Regions from separate parts of the Pseudoxanthomonas putridarboris genome, predicted to be linked through region 3. Evidence: predicted binding sites of a transcription regulator. Region 3 holds the regulator's gene; each other region holds the start of a gene.
The links. The regulator HrcA, encoded in region 3, represses chaperone genes, less so after heat shock. The targets are predictions, from matches to a motif close to TTNGCACTCNNNNNNNNNGAGTGCNAA.
Positions count from the first base shown of each region.

Region 1: rpoH (RNA polymerase sigma factor RpoH) is a predicted target of HrcA. The motif match lies at 1,312-1,338, and genes of this name have one in related genera.
Region 2: groES (co-chaperone GroES) is a predicted target of HrcA. The motif match lies at 1,260-1,286, and genes of this name have one in related genera.

Region 1 is NZ_JBBWWT010000001.1:426,935-430,208, forward strand. Features, by position in the region: gene AAD027_RS01895 (hypothetical protein) at 1-292, opposite strand, end outside; gene rpoH (RNA polymerase sigma factor RpoH) at 423-1,301, opposite strand; gene AAD027_RS01905 (metal-dependent hydrolase) at 1,494-2,348, opposite strand; gene AAD027_RS01910 (dipeptidase) at 2,568-3,274, opposite strand, start outside.
Region 2 is NZ_JBBWWT010000006.1:192,682-195,955, reverse strand. Features, by position in the region: gene groL (chaperonin GroEL) at 1-778, opposite strand, end outside; gene groES (co-chaperone GroES) at 921-1,211, opposite strand; gene cutA (divalent-cation tolerance protein CutA) at 1,416-1,736, shown strand; gene AAD027_RS14100 (protein-disulfide reductase DsbD family protein) at 1,741-3,274, shown strand, end outside.
Region 3 is NZ_JBBWWT010000003.1:422,302-425,575, forward strand. Features, by position in the region: gene dnaK (molecular chaperone DnaK) at 1-410, opposite strand, end outside; gene grpE (nucleotide exchange factor GrpE) at 519-1,037, opposite strand; gene hrcA (heat-inducible transcriptional repressor HrcA) at 1,079-2,128, opposite strand; gene recN (DNA repair protein RecN) at 2,222-3,274, shown strand, end outside.

The DNA of each region.
Region 1 (3,274 bases), on a different contig from region 3:
CGAACACCAGCACGTCCGGGCCGGGTTCTTCCAGGCTGGCGGGTTCGTCCAGTGCGATCTTGCGGATCGCGCCGATGTGCGCCGCCACCACCGGGTCCACCTGCATCGCGGCACGGGCCTGCGCGTCGTACTCCTCGCGATCGATGCCGAAGCGGATGCCGCCCGTGCTTGTCGATTTCGTGTTGCTGCTTTCGGTCGCGGATGCTTCATGGATCAGCTGCGGTCCGGCCAGACCGCATGCCAGCACGCAGATCAAACTAAACGTTATCGCTCTCTCCTTCCCCCAACGCATCGTCTACTCCTTCCGATAATCCAGGCCCGCTCCAGGCGGGTGCGCAGATGATCACACCTTTCATGCGATATGCGCACAAAAAAAGAGGCCCCGGTGCGGGGCCTCTTTCTATTGTGACTAAGCTGACAAACTATGCGGCGAACAACGCCTTCATCTTCTTCAGCGCGTTGGCTTCCACTTGGCGCACGCGCTCGGCGGAGATACCGTATTCGTCGGCCAGTTCCTGCAACGTGATCTTGCTTTCGCTGTCCAGCCAACGGCGCTTGATGATGTCGCGCGAGCGTTCGTCCAGACCGGCCAGGCCTTCGCGCAGCAGTTCCAGCTGGTTGTCCTGGTTGTCGGCGCGTTCGTAGGCCTGCGAGGGATCCTCGTCGTGCGCGACCAGATAGCTGGCCGGCGACGGCGGTGCGTGGTCCTCGTCCTCGTCGGCCGGCGCATCGAAGCCGATGTCGCGGCCGGACAGGCGCGCTTCCATTTCCAGCACTTCGCGTTCGGACACATTGAGGTCCTTGGCGATGGCGCTGACTTCGGCGGCATTCATCCAGCCCAGGCGGGTCTTGGACTTGCGCAGGTTGAAGAACAGCTTGCGCTGCGCCTTGGTCGTGGCGACCTTGACGATGCGCCAGTTCTTCAGGATGAACTCGTGCATCTCGGCACGGATCCAGTGCACGGCGAAGCTGACCAAGCGCACGCCCATGTCCGGGTCGAAGCGCTTGACCGCCTTCATCAGGCCGATGTTGCCTTCCTGGATCAGGTCGCCCAGCTGCAGGCCGTAGCCGCTGTAGCCGCGGGCCACGTGCACGACGAAACGCAGGTGCGAATGGACCAGCTCGCGCGCGGCATCCAGGTCTTCCTGTTCGCGGTAGCGGTTGGCCAGCTCGCGCTCGTCCTCGACCGTCAGCACCGGGATCTGGTGCACGGCGCTGATGTACGCGTCCAGCGAACCCAGTGCGCTGGGAATCGGCAGGTTGTGGGTAACCAGGGCGGTAGTGGGGGTGTTCTGGCTCATGGGGGTCATCTTAGCAGTCGGGGGGTTCGACTGCTAAGCACACTGGAAGTTCCCCATCATCCCGTTGCTGGAACGCTGCCGCCGGCCCCGGGCTTTATTTGCCGGATACATTCAATAAAATCAATAACATACATAACAACACCATGCTTTCCTGCCTGCTGGACACCATTACCCCTTGCAGGCGCCGCCCAGCTAGTCCGAAGCGTGCGGATGGCACCCGTGCATGGAGACGATCACGGGCGGTGTCGTCGTCGCCTGGCGGGCCAGAACCGCGGCTGCCAGGGCATCGCTTTTCATTCGGGAGGGGTGGAAGCCGGGTCGCAGGTAGTCGGTCAGGTGGCCCAGCGTGCGCCGGAACATCCGGTGCTCGGTTCCCAGGTGCGACATCAGTTGGGTCCAGGTTTTCTTCCTCCACAGGATCCGATCCTGCGCCAGCAAGGCCATGGCCAAGCCGCTCATCAGCGAATAGAACAGGCCCACGGTCAGTACGAATCCAAGCGCCCGGACCGCATAGCGGGGTGCCATGGCCTGCAGCAGGTCGAACGCCACGCGCCTGTGCTCGATTTCCTCGGCGAAGTGCCATTCCATCAAGCCCCGCATGCGCGGATCGGCGTCGGCCAGGATGCCCTGCGAGAGGAATTCATGCCCCAGGTAGGCATTGATGTGTTCGACGCAACTCACCAGGGAGACGCGCAGCCACAAGGGAGCGATCTTTTCCATGACACGGAAAACCAGCTTGTCCACGCGCTTCTCGAACACACGGAAACGGTAGCCCTGCGCATCGAGGTTGCTCCAGTAGCGCTTGTGGGCAACCCCGTGCTGCGCCTCCTGCCGGATGAACTCGACGCATCGCGCGCGCAGGTCCTCGCTTTCGATACGGGGCATGCATGCTTTCAGCGTGCGGATGTAGAAGCCCTCGTTCGCCGGCACCAGGATGGTGTAGGCGTTGAGCATCGAGGACACGACTTCGTTTCCGGGCAGCCAGTGCTTCGGGATATCCAGCGGAAGATCCCAGGCGAAGCGACGTGGCGTGATGGTTTCGGTCATGGCGGCCTCCTGCCGGCCGAAGCGGCGCACTGAAGCGGAATGCCCGCGGCGCGGGCCCGTGGACCAACGCCCCGGAACAAGACGATGACTCCCCGGAGCCGTGGCGGACGACCGGCTATCGGCTCCCGCGCATGCGGATCGCGGGTACCCCGGTGCCGGGCAGGCTCGACGTGTCGGTCGGGCGAATCCTCGCAGCCGTTGCGTCCGCCGTTCGCCGCCTCAGCTGGATTCCGCCTCGGACACGACGGCGGCTTCCTGGACGCGACGCAATACCCTGAGCAGATTGCCGCCCCATATGTTGCGAATGTCCTGCTCGCCGTAGCCCGCCTGCAACAGGCGCTCGGTGATGAGGGGCAGGGCCGAAACGTCCTCCAGGCCCACCACGCCGCCGCCGCCGTCCCAATCCGCGCCGATGCCGACATGCTCGGGACCGGCGACCTTCAGGATGTGCAGCAGGTGGGCCATGTAATCCTCGAGGCTCGCCCGCTTGACCGGGTAACGCGCTTCGATCGCGCGCCGCTCGGCGAGGTAGGCCGGGACACGATCCGCCGGCATCCGGCCTTCGGGGCCGTACTTCTTCGAGAGTGCCTCCATCGCCTGCACGCGCGCGGGAATCCTCGGCGTCGGAATCAGATAGGCGCCGAACGCATTGACGTGGATCACGCCGCCTTTCGCCGCGAGCCGCCGGATGCGCTCGTCGTCGATGTTGCGCGGATGGTCGTGGATCGCATCCGCGCTGGTATGCGAAAGCACGATCGGCGCGGTGGACAATTCGAGCAACTGGTCGAACACCGCATCGCTGGCATGCGACGCATCCAGCACGATGCCCATGCGGTTCGCCTCGGCGACCAGCCGCTTGCCCGCAGGGCTCAGGCCATTCCACTCCGCACCCTTCGGGTCGGTGGAGGAATCGCCGAAATCGTTGT
Region 2 (3,274 bases), on a different contig from region 3:
CCAGCGCTTCGCCTTCCACTTCCTCGGCCACGATCAGCAGCGGCTTGCCGGCCTTGGCGACGCCTTCCAGCACCGGCAACAGTTCGCGGACGTTGGAGACCTTCTTGTCGTGGATCAGGATGAACGGGTCGTCGAATTCGACCTGTTGGCTCTGCTGGTTGTTGATGAAGTACGGCGACAGGTAGCCGCGGTCGAACTGCATGCCCTCGACCACGTCCAGCTCGTTCTCCAGGCCCGAGCCTTCCTCGACCGTGATCACGCCTTCCTTGCCGACCTTCTTCATGGCCTCGGCGATGATGTCGCCGATGTTGCTGTCGGAGTTGGCCGAGATGGTGCCGACCTGGGCGATGGCCTTGTCGTCGGCGGTGGGCTTGCTGATCTTCTTCAGCTCGGCCACGGCGGCGATGACCGCCTTGTCGATGCCGCGCTTGAGGTCCATCGGGTTCATGCCGGCGGCGACCGCCTTGGAACCTTCGCGGATCAGCGCCTGCGCCAGCACGGTGGCGGTGGTGGTGCCGTCGCCGGCGTTGTCGGAGGTCTTGGAAGCGACTTCCTTCACCATCTGCGCGCCCATGTTCTCGAACTTGTCGGCCAGTTCGATTTCCTTGGCGACGGACACGCCGTCCTTGGTGATGGTGGGGGCGCCGAAGCTCTTCTCGAGCACGACGTTGCGGCCCTTCGGGCCGAGCGTTGCCTTGACGGCATTGGCGAGAATGTTCACGCCGCGCACCATGCGCGTACGAGCGTCTTCGCCGAAACGGATATCTTTGGCAGCCATGTTTCTGAACTCCGGGATTTCGTGATTGGGGATTGGGGATTCGCAGAAGCGGAAGGGCGGGACCGGGAGCGAGCGGAAAGATTCAGCGCGATGCGCTTTTGCGAATCCCTAATCCCGCATCCCGTATCCCGCTGTTCCGGGCTCAGCCCAGAACAGCGAAGATGTCGTCTTCCTTCACCACCAGGTAATCGGTGCCGTCCAGCTTCACTTCCGTGCCGCTGTACTTGCCGAACAGGACCTGGTCGCCCACCTTCACCTTCGGCGCGCGCACGTTGCCGTTGTCCAGCACCTTGCCTTCGCCCACGGCGATGACTTCGCCCTTGATCGGCTTCTCGGTGGCCGAGTCGGGGATCACGATGCCACCGGCGGATACTTTTTCTTCTTCGGTACGCTTGATGACCACGCGGTCGTACAGCGGCTTGATATTGCTCATTTCAATCCTCGTTAAGTGATTGATTGCACTGGGAAAGGGGCGGCGATGTTAGCACTCCCACCGGGAGACTGCCAACGCCGCGGGCACAAAAACCCGGCCAGGCCGGGATGCACCGGATGTTGGGGTGGCCGGCGGCGTTTCAAGGGGCGGACGCGCAAATCGCGCCCAGGCCGGCCGGCGCGGGTCTGCGATAATCCCCCGCTCATGTCCATCCGCCTGGTCCTGTCCACCTGCCCCGACGACGCCACCGCCCAGCGGCTGGCGCGGACGCTGGTGGAAGAACGGCTGGCCGCCTGTGTCAGCGCCCTGCCCGGCGTGGTCTCGACCTATCGCTGGCAGGGCCGGGTGGAGCAGGCCGGCGAGGTCCAGTTGCTGATCAAGACCACGGCCGACCGGCTGGACGCGCTGACCGCGCGGCTGGGCGAGCTGCACCCGTATGAACTGCCCGAGATCCTGGCGGTCGAAGCCGACGGCCTGCCCGCCTACCTCGGCTGGGTGGCCGAACAGACTCACGAGGAACCCTGACCCGATGCCGCTGCGCGTGCTGCTCCTGCTGTTGTCCTGTGCGCTGTTTCTCGGCGCGTTCCCGCCGGCGGCGCGTGCCGCCATCACCCAGGACGACCTGCTGCCGGTGGACGAAGCCTTCGCGCTCACGGCCACGGCGCCCAGCCGCGACCGCATCGAGATCCACTGGAAGATCGCCGACGGCTACTACCTGTACCGCCACCGCACCGGCGTGGAAGCCGACGCCGGTTTCGCCGCCCGGCCGCTGCAACTGCCCCCGGGCAAGGCGTACCGGGACGAATTCTTCGGCGACGTGGAAACCTACCGCGACCAGTTGGCGGCCACCCTGCCCGGCCGCGCCGAGGCCGATGCCGCCTCCGTCACTCTGAAGATCAAGTATCAGGGCTGCGCAGACGCCGGCATCTGCTACCCGCCGCAGACGCGCACGCTGACCGTCGCGCTGCCTGCCGCCGAAGCCGGCTTCGTGCCGCTGGGTACGCCCGCGCTCGCCGGAGGCGGGTTGCTGGGCCAGGGGCCGGGCGGCGCGGTGGACGAACTGCCGCTGCCGGCCGAACAGGCCTTCGCCTTCGAGGCCATCGCCTTCGACGGCGACCAGTTGCTGCTGCGCTTCACCCCGGCGCGCGGCTACTACCTGTATCGCGACCGCACCTCGATGGCGCTGGAAGGCGCGCCCGGCATCGCGTTGCAGGCGCCACGCTGGCCCAGGGGCGTGCCGCACCGCGACGAACACTTCGGCGACGTCACCGTGTATTTCGACCAGGCCGAAGTGCCGGTGCCGCTGCGGCGCGAACATGGCCGCGCGGCGGACGCGACGCTGCGGGTGACGTTCCAGGGCTGCCAGAAGGACGGCATCTGCTATCCGCCGATGACCCGGCGGGTGAAGCTCTCGATTCCCGCCGGCACCACGACGCCCGCCGATGCGCCGGCCACGGTTCCGGCGCAGCTGATCGAGCCGTTGCCCACCGCGACCATCGCGGATGCACCGGCGGATGCACGCCCCGCCGAAGAAACGGCGCCGGCGGAAGCCGCCGCGATACCGGCCGAAGTGGAACGCACGCGGCCGCCCGAAGAGGTGCTGGAACGCGCCCAGCGCGGTCCGACCACGCTGCTGGCCGCCTTGGCGCTGGCGCTGCTGGGCGGCCTGATCCTGAACCTGATGCCCTGCGTGCTGCCGGTGCTGTCGCTGAAGGCGCTGTCGTTGGCCGAGAGCGGGCGCAGCGGCGGCCATGCCCGGCAGAGCGCGCTCTGGTACACGGCCGGCGTGCTGGCCAGCTTCGTCGCCGTGGGCGCGCTGGCGATCGGACTGCGCGCCGCCGGGCAGGCGCTGGGCTGGGGCTTCCAGTTGCAGCAGCCCTGGGTGGTCGGGCTGCTGGCCTATGTGATGTTCGCGGTGGGCCTGAGCCTGTCGGGCGTGTTCGCCGTGGGTTACCGGCTGGCCGGCGCGGGCCACGGACTGACCCGGCGGAGCGGACCGGCCGGCGATTTCTTTACCGGCGTGCTGGCGGTGGTGGTGGCCAGCCCCTGCACCGCGCCGTTCA
Region 3 (3,274 bases):
GTGACGGTCTCGCCCAGGAAGGCCTCGGCCGTCTTCTTCATCTTCTCCAGCACGCGCGCGGAGATTTCCTGCGGCGCCATCTTCTTGCCGTCGCTGGTCTGCACCCAGGCGTCGCCGTTGTCGTGCGCGACGATGCCGTAGGGCACCAGGTCGAGGTCCTTCTTCACCTCGGCGTCGGTGAACTTGCGGCCGATCAGGCGCTTCACCGCGTAGAAGGTGTTCTTGGGGTTGGTGACCGCCTGGCGCTTGGCCGAGGCGCCCACCAGCACTTCGCCGTCCTTGGTGTAGGCGACGATGGAGGGCGTGGTGCGGTCGCCTTCCGAGTTCTCGATGACGCGGGCCTTGCCGCCGTCCATGATCGCCACGCACGAGTTGGTCGTGCCCAGGTCGATGCCGATGATCTTGCCCATGGTGGATTTCGCTCCCTAGCAAATTCTGGTGTTGGCCGGCCATCGGCCGGGTTGATGGTCCCGATATAGGGGTGCGATGGCGCCGTTCAAGCGCCGCCGCAGGGTCGTTCAGTCGTGCCTGGCCACCACGACCAGCGCCGGGCGCAGCAGGCGGCCGTTGAGCAGGTAGCCCTTCTGGAACACCTGCACCACGCTGCCCGGGTCGGCGCCGGGGGCGTCGGTCTGGCTGATGGCCTGGTGGTGTTCCGGGTTGAAGGCCTCGCCGGTCGGGTCCAGCACGGTCAGGCCGTTGTCGCCGGCCACCTTCAGCAACTGCTTGAAGGTCAGCTCCAGGCCGTCGCGCAGCGGGCTGGGTTCGCTGCCGGCGGCGGCCAGCCCGGCGTCCAGGCTGTCGAAGACCGGCAGCAGGTCGCCCAGCAGGCGTTCGTTGGCGAACTTGCGGGCCTGCTCGATGTCGCGGGCCACGCGCTTGCGCTGGTTGTCCAGGTCGGCGCGCTCCAGCAGTGAGGCCGCGCGCAGCTGGTCCACCTCGTTGCGGAGGGTTTCCAGTTCGGCGATCAGCGGGTTTTCGGCATCCTGGGGCTCATTGCCCTGGTCCAGGTCGGAATCGTGGTCGTGTTGGTTCATGTCGGGTTCCGTGGCGGCAAGTCCGGCCGCCCAGCCCCAACCTATGGGGCCGGCGTTTCCGGATTCAAGGCCGCGCCCAGCACATCCGCGGCCGCCTGCACCACCGGGATCACCCGGTCGTAGGCCATCCGGGTGGGGCCGATCACGCCCAGCACGCCCAGCACCTGCCCGCCCGCCATGTACGGCGCGGTGACCACCGAAACGCCATCGTGCGGGGCCAGACCGGTCTCCTCGCCGATGAAGATCCGCACGCCCGGGGCGCGGATCGTGCGTTCCAGCAGTTGCAGGATCTCGCGCTTGCGGGCGAAGGCCTCGAACAGCTCGCGCAGGCGCTCCAGGTCGGAAAGTTCGTGCACGCCCATCAGCCGGGTCTGCCCGGCCAGCACCACGTCGTCGTTCGGCGGGGTCAGCGCCTGCTCGGCCAGCTCGATGGATTCGGCCAGCAGGCCCTCCATCTCGATCTGCGCCTTGCGCAGGTCGCGCAGCAGGCTGGCGCGGATCTCCGCCAGCGGGCGGCCGGCGAAATGGGTGTTCAGGTAGTTGGCGATGCGTTCCAGTTCGGAACGGTCGTAGCCCCGGCGCGTCTCGATGACCCGGTTCTGCACGTCGTTGTCGGCGAAGACCAGGATGGCCATCACCCGCTTGCCGTCCAGCGGCACGAAGTCGATGTAGCGGAACGCGAACTGCTCGCGCTTGGGCACGCTGACCACGCCGACGAAATGGGTCATCGCCGACAGCAGTTCCGAGGCGTTGCCCAGCAGGGCCTGCGTGCCGGCGCCGCTGGGCAGTTCCGAGCGCAGCCGGGCCACTTCGCTGTCGCCCAGCGATTTCACTTGTACCAGACTGTCCACGAACACGCGGTAGCCCTGCGCCGTGGGGATGCGCCCGGCGGAGGTGTGCGGGGAACTGAGCAGCCCCACTTCCTCCAGCTCGGCCAGGATGTTGCGGATGGTGGCCGGGCTGACTTCCAGGCCGGCGTGGCGCGCCAGCGTCTGCGAGCCGACCGGTTCGCCGTCGCGGATATAGCGCGAGATCAGCGCGCGCAGCAGTTGGCGGGCACGCGGATCGAGGCTGGGCGACGGGGTATTCATCCCTGTTAGATAACGGTGCGCCAGCGGCTTTGCAAGCGCGGCCGGCCCGCCGTGTCGCAGAACCTGAGCCGGCACGCATTACAATCCGCCCCCATGCTCAGACACCTCGCCATCAAGGATTTCGCCGTCGTCCGCGCCGCCGAACTGGAATTCGGCGACGGCATGACCGTCATTTCCGGCGAAACCGGCGCGGGCAAGTCGCTGCTGGTGGACGCGCTGGGCTTCCTGTCCGGCCTGCGCGCGGACAGCGGCGTGGTGCGCCACGGCGCCGAACGCGCCGAGCTGTCGGCGGAGTTCCACCCCGCCCCGGACTCGCCCGCCCAAGCCTGGCTGACCGAGAACGAGCTGGACGACGAAGGCCAGTGCCAGCTGCGCCGGGTGATCCGCGCCGACGGCGGTTCGCGCGCGTGGATCAACGGCCGCAGCGTGACCCTGACCCAGTTGTCCGAGCTGGCCGCGCGGCTGGTCGAGATCCACGGCCAGCACGAGCACCAGGCCCTGCTGGCCCGCGCCAGCCAACTGGACCTGCTGGATGCCTTCGCCCGCAACCACGCCCCGCTCGCCGCCGTGCGGGCGGCCGCGCAGCACTGGGGCGCGCTGCTGCGCGAGCGCGAGCAGCTGTCCGGCCAGGGCGACGTGTCCGACCGCATCAACTACCTGGAACACCAACTGGGCGAACTGCAGCGCGAAGACCTTGCCCCCGCCGCGCTGGACAACCTCGTCGCCAGCCACCGCCGGCAGGCGCACGCCACCAGCCTGATCCAGGCCTGCGACACCGCGCTGGCGCAGCTGGCCGACGACGACGGCCCGTCGCTGGCCCGCCAATTGCAACAGACCCGCGCCGACCTGGCCCGCCAGGTCGAACACGAACCACGCCTGCGCGATGTGGACACGCTGCTGGAAGGCGCCGGCATCCAGCTCGAGGAAGCCCTGGCCCTGCTGGGCCAGGTGCGCGACGACCTGGACGCCGAACCCGCCCAGTTCGACGAACTGGAACGCCGGCTTGCCCGCATCCACGACCTGGCCCGCAAGCACCGGGTGCCGCTGGACGGGCTTCAGGAACAGCACGACCGCATCGCGGCCGAACTGGAATCGTTGCGCGGCGCCGGCGAGCGCCTGCTCAAGCTCAACGACGGGATCGACGCT